4 regions of the Mesorhizobium sp. HAY1-8B genome follow, and region 4 is predicted to be linked to each of the others. Evidence: riboswitches for the same ligand, from Rfam matches in the RefSeq annotation. Region 4 holds a riboswitch; each other region holds the start of a gene.
The links. Region 4 has a riboswitch for cobalamin ahead of AC1VON_RS06750 (aromatic ring-hydroxylating oxygenase subunit alpha). Riboswitches for the same ligand answer to the same signal wherever they lie in the genome.
Positions count from the first base shown of each region.

Region 1: linked by a shared signal. The riboswitch ahead of AC1VON_RS24810 (DUF1636 family protein) and the one ahead of AC1VON_RS06750 (aromatic ring-hydroxylating oxygenase subunit alpha) in region 4 are both predicted to bind cobalamin.
Region 2: linked by a shared signal. The riboswitch ahead of AC1VON_RS17350 (DUF1636 family protein) and the one ahead of AC1VON_RS06750 (aromatic ring-hydroxylating oxygenase subunit alpha) in region 4 are both predicted to bind cobalamin.
Region 3: linked by a shared signal. The riboswitch ahead of AC1VON_RS24590 (CbtB domain-containing protein) and the one ahead of AC1VON_RS06750 (aromatic ring-hydroxylating oxygenase subunit alpha) in region 4 are both predicted to bind cobalamin.

Region 1 covers NZ_CP200321.1:5,170,125-5,173,324, forward strand. The annotation lists gene AC1VON_RS24800 (NADH-quinone oxidoreductase subunit A) at 1-186, opposite strand, end outside; gene AC1VON_RS24805 (winged helix-turn-helix domain-containing protein) at 575-1,774, shown strand; cobalamin riboswitch at 1,804-2,008, shown strand; gene AC1VON_RS24810 (DUF1636 family protein) at 2,049-2,477, shown strand; gene cobW (cobalamin biosynthesis protein CobW) at 2,480-3,200, shown strand, end outside.
Region 2 covers NZ_CP200321.1:3,684,832-3,688,031, reverse strand. The annotation lists gene AC1VON_RS17360 (ABC transporter substrate-binding protein) at 1-157, opposite strand, end outside; gene AC1VON_RS17355 (ABC transporter ATP-binding protein) at 203-991, opposite strand; gene AC1VON_RS17350 (DUF1636 family protein) at 988-1,386, opposite strand; cobalamin riboswitch at 1,477-1,683, opposite strand; partial or broken gene AC1VON_RS17345 (GyrI-like domain-containing protein) at 1,850-2,161, shown strand; gene AC1VON_RS17340 (bifunctional helix-turn-helix transcriptional regulator/GNAT family N-acetyltransferase) at 2,174-3,124, opposite strand; gene AC1VON_RS17335 (DSD1 family PLP-dependent enzyme) at 3,187-3,200, opposite strand, start outside.
Region 3 covers NZ_CP200321.1:5,127,129-5,130,328, reverse strand. The annotation lists gene AC1VON_RS24600 (MFS transporter) at 1-264, shown strand, start outside; gene AC1VON_RS24595 (aromatic ring-hydroxylating oxygenase subunit alpha) at 268-1,437, opposite strand; cobalamin riboswitch at 1,581-1,778, shown strand; gene AC1VON_RS24590 (CbtB domain-containing protein) at 1,815-1,994, shown strand; gene AC1VON_RS24585 (CbtA family protein) at 2,010-2,819, shown strand; gene cobU (bifunctional adenosylcobinamide kinase/adenosylcobinamide-phosphate guanylyltransferase) at 2,812-3,200, shown strand, end outside.
Region 4 covers NZ_CP200321.1:1,351,214-1,354,413, forward strand. The annotation lists gene AC1VON_RS06745 (FAD-binding oxidoreductase) at 1-775, opposite strand, end outside; gene AC1VON_RS06750 (aromatic ring-hydroxylating oxygenase subunit alpha) at 796-2,043, opposite strand; cobalamin riboswitch at 2,160-2,360, opposite strand; gene AC1VON_RS06755 (DUF680 domain-containing protein) at 2,855-3,055, shown strand; gene AC1VON_RS06760 (DUF680 domain-containing protein) at 3,128-3,200, shown strand, end outside.

The DNA of each region.
Region 1 (3,200 bases), 3.8 Mb from region 4:
ACGGATGTCGAATTTCATGCGGGCGTCGTCGAACGAGTTGAAACCGCACTCGTAGGCGGAAAGCTTTTCGGGATCGGGATTGCGGTAGGCCACCAGGAACGGGGCGGCCAGCAGCGCCAGGCCGACGACCAGTGCCACGCCTATGAACAGGACGATGGGCAGGTACGAACTGAGAAGTGCGTTCATGCAGCGGTTTTCCGTTGGCGCCAATCCACTTTGATTACAGCACCGGACCTTAATGCGGAAGCGTGACAGTTTAACCGCTGAACCGTTTTAAGGGGCCTATGCTGCAACGCGGCGAGGGTTAGCGCAGCACTTCCAGCGAAGCAAGTCAAACCTTGTTCAAAACGCCGACCTGGACGGCATATCCGGAGAAACTGGTCCGATCCGCTCCTGTTTGATTTCCTTCGTCTTTTACTCCACTTTTCTCTCCTGACATGGTTGCCGCCAAAACCCTGCTAGCATGGGTTGGAATCACCATGCAGGTTCCGCAAAAGCGGACCCGATTTTGCGACAAGAACCTGCCCAGACAAAGACCCGACCCACAGCCGAAGCCCCTCAGAGTGATGCCTGCATGAAGGAAAAAATCTCGCTCGCCGCCGCCCGCCGCATTGCACTCGCCGCTCAAGGGTTCCTCGATCCGCGCCCAAATGGCACACCCGACCGCCGCCATTTCGCCCGTGTGCTTTCCCGTACCGGCCTGCTGCAGATCGATTCCGTCAGCGCGGTGGTGCGTGCTCATTACATGCCGCTCTATTCGCGCCTGGGTCCCTACCCGTTCGCTTTGCTCGACAATGCCGCCGTGACTCGCAAGCGCACTGTCTTCGAATACTGGGCGCATGAGGCTTCGTTCCTGCCGGTCGAGACCTACCCGCTGATGCGCTGGCGCATGCAGCGCGCCGAGCAAGGCGATGAAATGTATCTGGGGCTGGCCAAATGGGGTCGCGAACACGCCGCCTATATAGAAGACATTTACCGCGCGGTCGTCGAGCTCGGCCCGATCGCCGCGTCGGCGCTCGAAGGCCAGAAAGGTTCGGGCGGCTGGTGGGGCTGGAGCCATGCCAAGCACGCCTTCGAATGGCTGTTCTGGGCCGGGCGCATCACCACGGCGCACCGCCGCGGCTTCGAGCGCTTCTACGATTTGCCAGAGCGGGTGCTGCCGCAGGCGATCCTCGATCTGCCGGCGCCCCCGGCCGAGGACGCGCATCGCGAATTGCTGCGCATCTCGGCCCGCGCCCATGGCGTGGCGACATCGGGCGACCTGCGCGACTATTTCCGGCTGTCGCCGGCCGATATGAAAGGCCGGCTGGAGGAACTGGTCGAGTTGGGCGAGTTGCTGCCGGTGCGCGTCGAAGGCTGGGACAAGCCGGCCTACCTTCACAAGGACGCGCGCCTGCCCCGGAAAATCGAGGCCCGCGCGCTGTTGGCGCCGTTCGACCCGGTCGTCTTCGAGCGCTCGCGCTCTGAGCGGCTGTTCGATTTCCACTACCGCATCGAGATCTACACGCCGGCTGAAAAGCGCCAATACGGCTACTACGTCCTCCCCTTCCTGCTCGGCGACAAGATCGTGGCGCGCGTCGACCTCAAGGCAGACCGGCCGGCCAGCGTCCTGCGCGTCCATGCCGCCTACCCCGAGCCCGGCGCCCCGCCTGAAACCGCCGCGCAGCTCTTCGAGGAATTGAAGCAGATGCAGGGCTGGCTTGGCCTTGAACGCATGGACGTGACGCCGGCAGGCGATCTGGGCCCGGCGCTGGCCGACATCGCCGTGTCGTAAGCCCGCGTTGACACCGCTGCCTGCAAAAGCCTAAATCCCGTCCAGACGGTCCCCTGCCCGCAACGGCAGGGGCTAAGAGGGAATGCGGTGCGAGGTGAAAAATCTCAAATCCGCGGCTGTCCCCGCAACTGTAAGCGAAGAGCCAAGGCCGAAAGCCACTGGGAATTCCCGGGAAGGCGGCACCCAAGGCGATGATCCGCGAGCCAGGAGACCTGCCGTCTGCGACAAAAGAATCCGATCGCCCGGCGGGTTTCCGGGCAAGGAGCCCGGCTTTTTGGACCAGAACGGCAGTTTTTCGGCTGGCACAGCGGACAATTCGTCCGCCGACGGCGAAGCCTTGGCCGGCGTCACCATCATCGTCTGCGCCTCCTGTCGCGACGAGACCGGCTCGGACGCGCATCCCCGCGCCGGCGCACTGCTGGCTGAGGACACGCGCCGTGCCGCGGCGGGCGACGACATCCGCGTCCGCACGGTCGAATGCCTCGGCAATTGCAAGCGCCGGCTGAGCGCCGCCATCCTGCGCGACGGCTGCTGGAGCTATGTCTTCGGCGACCTGACCGCGGCCAGCGGCGCCGACCTCGTCACCGGCGCCAAGCTCTTCGCCACCTCGACGGACGGCCTCATTCCATGGCGTGGCCGGCCCGATTCCCTCAAGCGCGGCCTCGTGGCCCGCATTCCTCCCCTCGACCTGTTGAAGGATTGATCATGAGCGCCCCAAATTCGACCGGCAATCTCTCCCGTGTCCCCTGCACCGTCGTCACCGGCTTCCTCGGCGCCGGCAAGACGACGCTGGTCCGCCATCTCCTGGAAAACGCCGGCGGCAAGCGTATTGCCATCATCGTCAACGAGTTCGGCGACATCGGCATCGACGGCGAGATTTTGAAGGGCTGCGGCATCGACACCTGCCCGGAGGAGAACATCGTCGAACTGGCCAATGGCTGCATCTGCTGCACCGTGGCAGACGATTTCGTGCCAGCGCTGGACCAGATCCTGTCGCTGACGCCGAAGGTCGACCACATCCTGATCGAAACCTCGGGCCTCGCTCTGCCCAAGCCGCTGGTCCAGGCGTTCCAGTGGCCGACGGTGAAGAGCCGCGTGACGGTCGACGGCGTCATCGCCGTGGTCGACGGCCCCGCATTGGCCGAAGGCCGCGTCGCCAACGACATGGACGCCTTGCAGGCGCAGCGCGCCGGGGATGAGAGCCTCGACCATGACGACCCGGTCGAGGAAGTGTTCGAGGATCAGATCGCTTGCGCGGATCTGATCATCCTGTCGAAGAGCGACCTGATGGACACCGCCGGTTCGGCCCGAGCCAACGCCATCATCAACGAACATTCCGCCCGCGCCGTGAAGATCGTGCCGACCTCGCATGGCAAGGTCGACCCCTCGGTGCTGCTCGGCCTCGGTCTCGCTGTCGAGGACGATA
Region 2 (3,200 bases), 2.3 Mb from region 4:
CGAAGGCCATCTCGGCCATGTTGAGGTCATGGATGACGGCGCGCTTGGGCGGCGCGTCGAAGGTCAGCGGCTTGCCGCAACTGTCGACGGTGACGGGGAAAGCGAAGGCGGTAGAGGCCAGCAAGGAAAAGACGAGCGACAAGGCGAGACGTTTCACGGATTTTGCTCCTTGGTTGAACAGCGTTGATGAGGGATGGTTCGATCAGGATGGTGGCGCGGCGCGGTTCGGAACATCGAACACCGTCAGTTCACGGTCCTCGGTAGGGTGGCGCAGGCGAAACACGTCGACGCCGAAAATCTCGCGGATCAGCTGTTGCGTCAGCGCTTCGCGCGGTGCGGCCAACGCGTGCAGCCGGGCTTCGTTCATCACCGCGACCCTGGTGGCGAAAGGCGCCACCAGGGCCAGGTCATGCAGCACCGCGATCACCGTCATGCCGAAGCCGGCGACGAGTTCGAGAAGCTCGCCGCGAGCACGCGGGTCAAGATGGTTGGTCGGCTCGTCGAGGAACAACACCTTTGGTTGCTGTGCGATGGCGCGCGCCAGCTGGGCGCGTTGGCGCTCCCCTCCAGACAGCGAGCCAATGGTGCGGCCGAGCAGCGGCAAAAGGCCGGTCCGGCGCAGGGCGTCGACGACAATGTCGCGCTCCTCGCTCCTGCGCCTCAGGCCGGCATGCGGAACGCGGCCAAGTTCGACATAGTCGATCACCGCCAGCCGCGGATCCGGCTGGTCGGTCTGGCCGACGACGGCCATGTGCAGGGCCCGCTCGGCCGTCGAGATCCTGTCCAGCCGTCGCCCGCCAAGCTTCACCTCGCCCGAACTTGGCCTGAGCATGCCCGACAGCATGCGCAGCAGCGTCGTCTTGCCGGCACCATTGGGGCCGATGATGGCGAGACGATCGCCGGTGGCGATAGAGAGGCTGACCGCATGGACCAGATTCCGGCCATTCGCCACAGCACCCAGGTCGCGCGCCTCGAGGAGTGGCATTGTCATCGGCTATCACCCGCCAGCTTGCCCCGCGCCGGGATGCGGGCCAGCGTCTTGCCGGCCAGTCGCGACGGACGTTCTCCGGAATTGCACCAGCCGTCGGCGAGCGAGGCGTAGAGCCTGGCAAATCGCACGAGATCACCGGCGTCGGCCTCGGCATCGACGGAGCCGAAGAGATAGGTAGCCTTGCCCGGCGCCTGGAAGGCTACCGTCAGCGGCCGTGCGCAGCCCGCCATGCATTCGACGCCTTCGACCGTGAAGCCATGCGACACGGCGGGTTCATCATGGGCCGAGAGCCGGGAGCGCAAATCGGCGCACAGGCTTTCGCCCGACCTGATGCCGGTCGGAACGTCACGGCAAAGCGTGCACACGATGATGTGGTGATCGATAGCGCCGTCCAACTTCCGTCACTTTCCAAAACTGGCGACGGAAGGATGTTGGCGAGCCGGCCGACAAGACCGACGTCCACGTTTCCTCCCGGCACACCCCGTCCGGTCAACTCAGTGATGGCAGGTCTCCTGGCTCGCGGGTCCTTGCTCAATCCTGCCTTCCCAGCCTTGCCGGCCAGTGGCATTTCGGATCTTGCTCACCGCTTACAGTTGCGGGGGCAGCCACGGCTTCGACCTTTTTAGGATCTCACCGTGTTCCCTTTTCACCCCTTGCCTTTCGACTCGGGGACCATCACCACTCGATCGTAGTTTTCCCCAATTTGCTTCGCAACGGATTTCTCGATGCATTGTCGATCCCGCGGCGGCGCTGAAATTGCGGACGTAATGTAATTACATTACGATTTAAATCGTGCCGCTCGGCGAAGTCAAGTGAGGCTTTCTGCCGAAAGAAGACATCGAGCCAGTCTCGCTCCTGGACGTCGCCTACGGCGTCTGCGTCAACGGCGACGACGCCGGCAATTTCGACTACGTCGCCGGTGTCGAGATCACCGATTTTTCCGACCTTCCAAGGGAACTCTGCCGGGTGCGGATACCAGCCCGGAAATATGCGGTGTTCGCGCATCGCGAGCACATCTCGACCATCCGCCGCACCGTCAATACAATCTGGAACAAATGGCTGCCGGCCTCCGGGCACGAGATAGCGGACGCGCCCGAATTCGAGCGCTACGGTCCGGAGTTCGATCCGAACAACGGCAATGGCGGGCTGGAGATCTGGATACCCGTCAAGGCTTGGCGGAGATCACAATTCCAAGTCCCAGGTCTGGCCAACCAGATCCTTGCCGAAGGAGTGGTGCGGTTCTTCCTCGGTCAGTTTGAAGCCGACCGCCTGGTAGATGTGCCGGGCGGCGATCAGGATATCGTTGGTCCACAAGGTCAGCGTCTTGTAGCCCTTCGCACGGGCAAAGCCGATGCATTCCTCGACCAGCCGCCTACCGATGCCGAGGCCACGCGCCGAAGGTTCGACATAAAGCAGGCGCAGCTTCGCCACCTGATCCGATTTGCGCACGACGAAGACCGAGCCGACGACCTCGCCATCGCGCTCGGCGATCCAGCTTCGTTCCCATTTCGGGTCGAAGGATTTGACGAATGCCGCGAGGATTTCGGCAACCAGCGCCTCATAGGTTTCGTCCCAGCCATAGTCCTGCGCGTAGAGCATCCCTTGCCGGCGGGTGATCCAGCCGATGTCGCCGACCTGCAGCGGTCGTAACAGATAAGGGATCCTTGGCTCATCGCTTTCACCCAGCAAAGCCTGGACCGTCCGCATGGATTTCACCAGCCGGTCCTGCTCCGACGCAGGTAGCCTATCGAGAAGGGTCGCGACCTGGTCGTGCGAATCCTTGTTCAGCGGCGCGAAGGCATTCCTTCCCGCCGTCGTCAGCGCAATCGACGATTGCCTGGCGTCCGAAACCAGCGTTGACCTGGAGATAAGGTGAAGGCGCTCGAACTTCTTCAGCAGACGGCTGACATAGCCGGCATCGAGACCGAGGTCGCGCCCGAGGTCGGTCGCGGTCAGACCGTCGCGGTGCGCCAGTTCGTAGAGCACACGCGCCTCGGTCAGGGAGAAGGCGCTTTTCAGCAGCCCTTCGTCGAGCAGCCCGATCTGGCGGGTGTAGAAGCGGTTGAAAGCCCGCACCGCATCGATCAGGTCCTTGTTGGGCGCTTCGTTGCTGGGCTGATGGTGAATCGTCATCGACATCTCCTGTCTTTTACAGGATCAATCATTTACTTGACGGAGTCAATCATCCGATACGATCACATCATCGGCA
Region 3 (3,200 bases), 3.8 Mb from region 4:
GCCTTCCTCTTGTGCGGCGCCTTCTTCACCATCGCGCTCGACGCCTTGGGTTCGACCGCCTTCATGCGTTCGGTACGATCTTATGAACGGCCGCAGATGGCTGCGGTCTACCGCACCTATCTCGATTTTTCCGAACTGACGCCGCCTCTGGTCTATTCAGTGGTGCTGGCTTTCTTCGGGCTGGGTTCGGTGTTCGTCACGCTCGGCCTGCTGGCGGCGGCGTGCGGCTTCGTGACCTGGCGCTATCTGCCGAAGTCACTGTGAGGATCACGGCGAAAGCGTTGCGTGGTGTTCGCGCACCCAGTTGTGGAAGCGGTGCAGTTCATATTCCTCGGGCATCAGCACGCCGGCGGCGTGCCGCATCGAGCGCAGGCCTCTCTGGTTGACCTCGCAGATCGCCGCATCCTCCTCCAGCACCTGTGTGCCGAAGGCGATGATGTTGTCGATGTCGGTCGCGGCCAGCGCCTCGGGCGCGAACAGCCATTCGGAGACAAGTTCCGTCTGTTCCGGCCCGAGCGGCACCAGCCGAACGGTCCTGACATAGTCGACATGGCCGACGATGAACATCGAGGGCAGGCTGGTGGCGTAGGTCTGGCCGGCGGCGCGTTCGGCTGGTGTCAATCCCGAGAAGACCGGCCCATGGGTCTTGCCGTCGCTCGACCAGGTTTCGGCGCCCGCCCGCAGACCACCGGAAAACTCCGGCGCGTCATTGTCGGCGTGGCGGGTCCATTCGGGGTCGTCATGCCGGCTCATCAGGCCGCGGCCATAGATCGGCACCAGCCGCGACAGGTCCTTGTGGACGCCCGGACAATGCAGGCACTCGTTGAAGTTCTCCCAAAAGATCTTCCAGTTGCAGTGCATCACCTTGCGCAGCACATGGCCTGCCACCAGCGTTTCCAGAGGCCAGTTGCCGAGATTGCCGGAGGCCGGGTCGAAGGATGCCTGCGCGGAGCCCGCCGCGTCCTCCTGCAAATTGATGAACACGAAGCCGCGCCATACCGAGAGTGCGACGCGATAGAGCGGATGGTCGGCCTTGTCGAAGCCGTCCGGCAATGATTTCGACGGCACGCGCACGAGGTCGCCGCGCAGCGAATAAGACCAGGCATGATAGGGGCAGGTGATCAGCCGCGCCTTCAGCCGGCCCTCGCTCTCCTGGCAAAGTTGGGAGCCGCGATGCCGGCACGTATTGTGGAAGGCCCGTAACGCGCCGGTGTCGTCGCGCAGCACGATGATGTCCTGCGTGCCGATGCGGAATCGGCGAAAGGCCAGCGGTTGGGCCAGATCGGCCTCGCGGCAGACCAGCAGCCAGTTCTTGTACCAGATGGCATCGAGGTCCAGTTGATAGGCCGCTGCATCCCAATAGGCCGATGAGGGCAGGGTGGGTTCGGCCTGGGTCAGGCCGTTATAGGGATGGCGCTCGCTGGCAATTGGCTGCATGGCTGGCTTCCTGTGAAGAGGCAGCCGACACCCGGCCAGCATAATTGTCAATTGTGGTGCCGATGACGGCGGATGTGGGCGGCATGGCGTAATCGCGCTGGTTACCGGCGGAATTTGGTTTGCCGGAGGCGATGATTCTGCCTATAGTCGCCGATGTCGTCGGTTCCATTTTGGAGCCAAGAGGGAATACGGTGCGGGCTGACTTGTTGCCCAATGCCGTTGCTGCCCCCGCAACTGTGTGCGGTAGTCCTCTCCATATGCCACTGAAGATTTGTCTTCGGGAAGGTGGGGAAGGGCGCTGATCCGTGAGCCAGGAGACCTGCCGGCGACAGGAAACTGACTTCGATGCCCTCGGGTGGAGGGTGAAAGGACAAGACATGACTACCGCTTCCGTCTCTCTCGGCGCCTCCGTTTCCTCGCAGTCGCGCTTCATGCAGCTGGCGCTCGCCGCGCTGCTCGGCACCTTCATCATCGGCTTCGTCGGCTTCTCGCATATCGATGCGGTCCACAATGCCGGTCATGACAACCGGCATTCGATGGCGTTTCCCTGCCACTGACGAGGATCTGACATCATGAATCTGTTTCGCAACGTCGTGTTCATCGCGGCGATCGCAGGGCTCGTGGCCGGCGTCGTTCTCGCCTGCATGCAGGCCTATGCCACCGTGCCGCTGATCCTCAAGGCGGAAGTTTACGAACAGGCCGAAGGCGGCCATAGCCATGACCATGCCACGGCGCCGGCTGATGCCGCCAGCGGCAACGCAATGAGTTCCGCCGCGCCAGCGGCATCGAATGCCATGAGCGCTGCCACCCCGGCTCCGGCCGCAGCGGCTGTTCCGGCCGAGGACGAGGGCTGGGCGCCTGCCGACGGCTTCGAACGTTTTGCCTTCAACGTGGTGTCCAACGTCGTTACCGGCATCGGCTTCGCGCTGATCCTGGTCGCTGTTTCGGAATTCGCCGGAGGCATCGGCAATTGGCGCCAGGGCGTGTTCTGGGGCCTGGCCGGCTTTGCCGTTTTCACGCTGGCGCCCGGCCTCGGCCTGCCGCCGGAACTGCCGGCCATGCCGGCGGCCGACCTCACGCAGCGCCAGATCTGGTGGGTGGCAACGGTGGTCGCGACCGCCATCGGGCTTGGCCTGATCGCGTTCCGCAAGTCGTTGCCGCTTGCCATCCTTGCCGTGCTGCTGATCGTGGCGCCGCACATCGTCGGCGCGCCGCAGCCCGATAGCTTCGAGACACCGATCCCGGAAGGCCTGCACCACCAGTTCGTGGTGGCGGTGACGCTGACCAATCTGGTGTTCTGGCTGGTGCTTGGCGCCGTCGTCGGCGTGGTGCGCGGACGCTTCACCGGCACCGCGACCAGCCTGCGCGACAGCTTTGCCTGATCGCGGCAAGCTGAGCTTCATCATTGGTGGCGCGCGCTCGGGAAAGAGCGCGCACGCCGAAACCCTGGCGACGGCGTTGCCCTCGCCATGGGCCTATATCGCCACCGCGCAAGCCTATGACGACGAGATGCGCGAGCGCATAGCGCTGCATCGGGCGCGGCGCGGCGCGGGCTGGACGACTATGGATGCGCCGCTCGACCTCGCCGGCGCGCTCGAGGCTTTGCCCGATAGCCACCCGGTGCTGGTCGACTGCTTGACGCTGTGGCTGACCAATCACATGCTGGCAGACCATGACCTTGGGTTTGAGTGCCGGCGGCTGGCGGATGTGTTGTCGCGACCTCGCGGGCCGTGGTTCGTGGTATCCAACGAAGTCGGGCAAGG
Region 4 (3,200 bases):
CCGCGGGTGCGGCAAAGCTCTCCTGGTGGTATTTCGTCATGTCGAAGCCGGCGGCTTCCAGCATGCCGCGCACGGCGCGCATGAAAGGGTCCGGACCACAGCAGAAGATTTCGCGTTCACGGAAATCGGGCGCCAGCAATGGCAGCCGGATGGCGTCGATACGGCCCATATGGCCATACCAGCCCTCGCGGCTTGACCGCTCCTCGATCATGAAGCCCAGCGACAGGCCTGGCATATGACCGCCGAGCAGCTCAAGCTCCTTGCGGAAAATGATCTCTTCGGCGCGACGCGCGCAATTGACGAAGCCGACATCGGTCCATGGCGCGCAGTCGTTCAGCCAGCGCAGCATCGACATCATCGGCGTCACGCCGGACCCGGCCGAGATGAACAGGTATTTGGCCGCCGGATGGCTGTGCAGCGAAAAGTCGCCGCTCGGCCCATAGGCCTTGACGTGCGAACCGGGTGTCAGGTGATCGAACATCCATCGCGTGCCGATGCTGCCGGCCTGCGCCTTCACCGTGACCGCGATAGAGAAGGGCCGCGACGGAGAGGAGGACAGCGTATAGGTGCGCATCAGCGGCCCGTCCGGTACAGGTAGCTCCAGCGTCACGAACTGGCCCGGCTTGTAGCGGAACCAGGTCTGGTTGTCGGATCGGAACGTGAAGGTCTTGACGTCAGGCGCCTCGTCGCTGACGCCGATCACTTCCAGCACCTGCAGCCTGTCGTTCCAGGGCGCCATCTGATCGAGATGGCGATAGAGGCCAAGGTCGGTCATCGCATTCATCCCTCAACCTCTCAGGCGACGCTGCGCAGCGCCGGCCGGCCGCCTTCGGCGAGGCGCGGGCCGATGAAGCGGGCGTACCAGTCGACGAACTGGATCACGCCGCCCTCATGCAGCTCCGAATAGGGGCCGGGCTCATAGGCCGGCGACAGGATGCCGAGGGCGTTTTCCTCGACGATGCGGCGGTCCTGATCGTTGGTCTCGGTCCACACATGGGTGAGCTCGGCAAGATCGTAGTCGACGCCCTCGACCGCATCCTTGTGCACCAGCCACTTGGTCGTCACGGCGGTTTCGGTGGCGCTGATCGGCAGCACGCGAAAGGTGACGGCATGGTCGATGAGGATATGGTTCCAGGTCGTCGGGTAGTGATAGTGCATCAATGTGCCGATACGGTCGGCCGAGACGCTGTCGGAGAGGTTCTTCTTCACCGCCCGCTTGCCGTTCATCGTGTAGCTGACCGCATCGCGCAGCAGCGGCGCCCGCGTGGCTCGGTATTGCCCCGCCGGGTCGATACGGAACTTGCTCGGCAGGCCGGCCGCTTCGCATTTGGCCCAGTGCGCCAGCATCTCCGGATCGCTGTCGGCGCCTTGCACGCCGGTCACGGTCGGTGCTTCCGGGAAGGTTTTGCACAGCTCCGGATGATTGCCCGCGCAGTGATAGCACTCTCGGTTGTTTTCCCAGACGAGCTTCCAATTGCCCTTTTCGACGATGGTGCTCTCGAAGGCGATCTTTGCCTCGCTGAGCCGATGCGGCTTGAGATAGGGTTCGATCATCGCCCGCATCGGCGCGAAGTCGGCTGGCTCCTTCGCCAGGCAGATGAAGATGTAGCCGGCAACGCTTTCGCAGGCGACCGGCTTCAGCCCGAACTGGCTCTTGTCGAAACCGTCGGCCATCTGGCGGGCAAACAGCAGGCGACCGTCGAGCTCATAGGTCCACTGGTGATAGGGACAGACAAGTTTGGCGGCCGTGCCCTTGTCCGTGTTGCAGACCCGGCTTCCGCGATGGCGGCAGGAATTGTGGAAGGCGTTGATCTTGCCCTGCTGATCGCGCACCAGCACGACCGGGTAGTCGCCGACCTGTACGGTGATGAAGCTGCCGGGCTTGGGCAATTCGCAATCATGGCCGATGAAAAGCCAGTCGCGGTACCAGATCAGCTCCATGTCGAGCTTGAAATAGTCCGGGTCGGTGTAGAAGGGCTGTTCGAGCGAGAAACCCTCTCTGCGGCTGTCCAGGAGCCTCAGCATATCGTTGCGCACATCCATGTCCTGTCCTCGTGTTTAAGGACTGACTATGGTGGTGATGGAGGAAGGATCGGATGCAGTCCCGGCGAAGCGCCGGTCATGCACTATCCACCTCTTGACCGCCCACCGCGATCAGTCGAGTTCAAAAATCTCGGGCTGGTTTCCGGGCTCTGGAGTGTCCTTTCGGACGGTCGCTACACCTTCCCAGGCTTTCGCCCAGTGGTCTCCCGTTGCGACTTGAACTCCACCACCGTTGCGGGGGCAGCGCCGGACTTTGACCGGCTTCCCAATTCTCCGCCCCGTCGTCACGAAGCGGCACCTGAGATGGTCATGATCTAATCACGACAGCGCATGCCACATCGGCATGAAAGCGACATCGCATCCATGTGGCGCGACACGCTTGCGCAGCGGGCGGGCCGGGAACAACGGCCACGAAACGTGTCTCGGTGGAGACGGTGCCGGCTATCGAAATCGCCCCGGAATCGAAGCAAGAAAGGTTAACGGTTTCGAAAAGTGACTATTAGCAGATTCTAAAATCGAACCGAACGGTTCGTTTCTGTTGACGGTGCGTACAGCATGGTGTGAACGCTGGGCCTGCGATACATCAGGTGATCGCGTTGCTGATTTTATCTAATCGATTGATATCAAAAAGAAAAATGTTTGATCCGGAAGGCTTTGGTACAATTTCAAGTGGTGGACTCTTGGTCCACACGGAACAACTTCGTGATTGGAAACGGCCACCTGGCTTTCCCACATCGGGGCTGTCCGAACGACGCGATTTTAATCCCAAGACACGCCGCTAGACGGACGGAAAAATACTGGAGTACCAAAAATGAAAAAGATTGTTCTCACTGCCGCCGCCCTTCTGGCCATTTCCGGCAGCGCCTTCGCTGGTAGCGATCATTATGGTTCGAATGCACCTGCAGCCACTGCTGCCGTCGACGGTTCGTATACCGCTTCGACCAAGAAGTCGGAGCCGGCTGCTCAGGCGCCTGTCACGGGTGCCGATCGCAACCTCTTCGGCAACAACTAACAGTCGATTTCCAGCAGGCGGTGGGCTCGGCTCGCCGCCTTGGCGGAACTCGAAGAATTCAGGAGACTTGAAATGAAGAAGATCATCCTTGCTGCCGCCGCCGTTCTGGCTATCTCCGGCAGCGCCTTCGCCGGCAGCGACAACT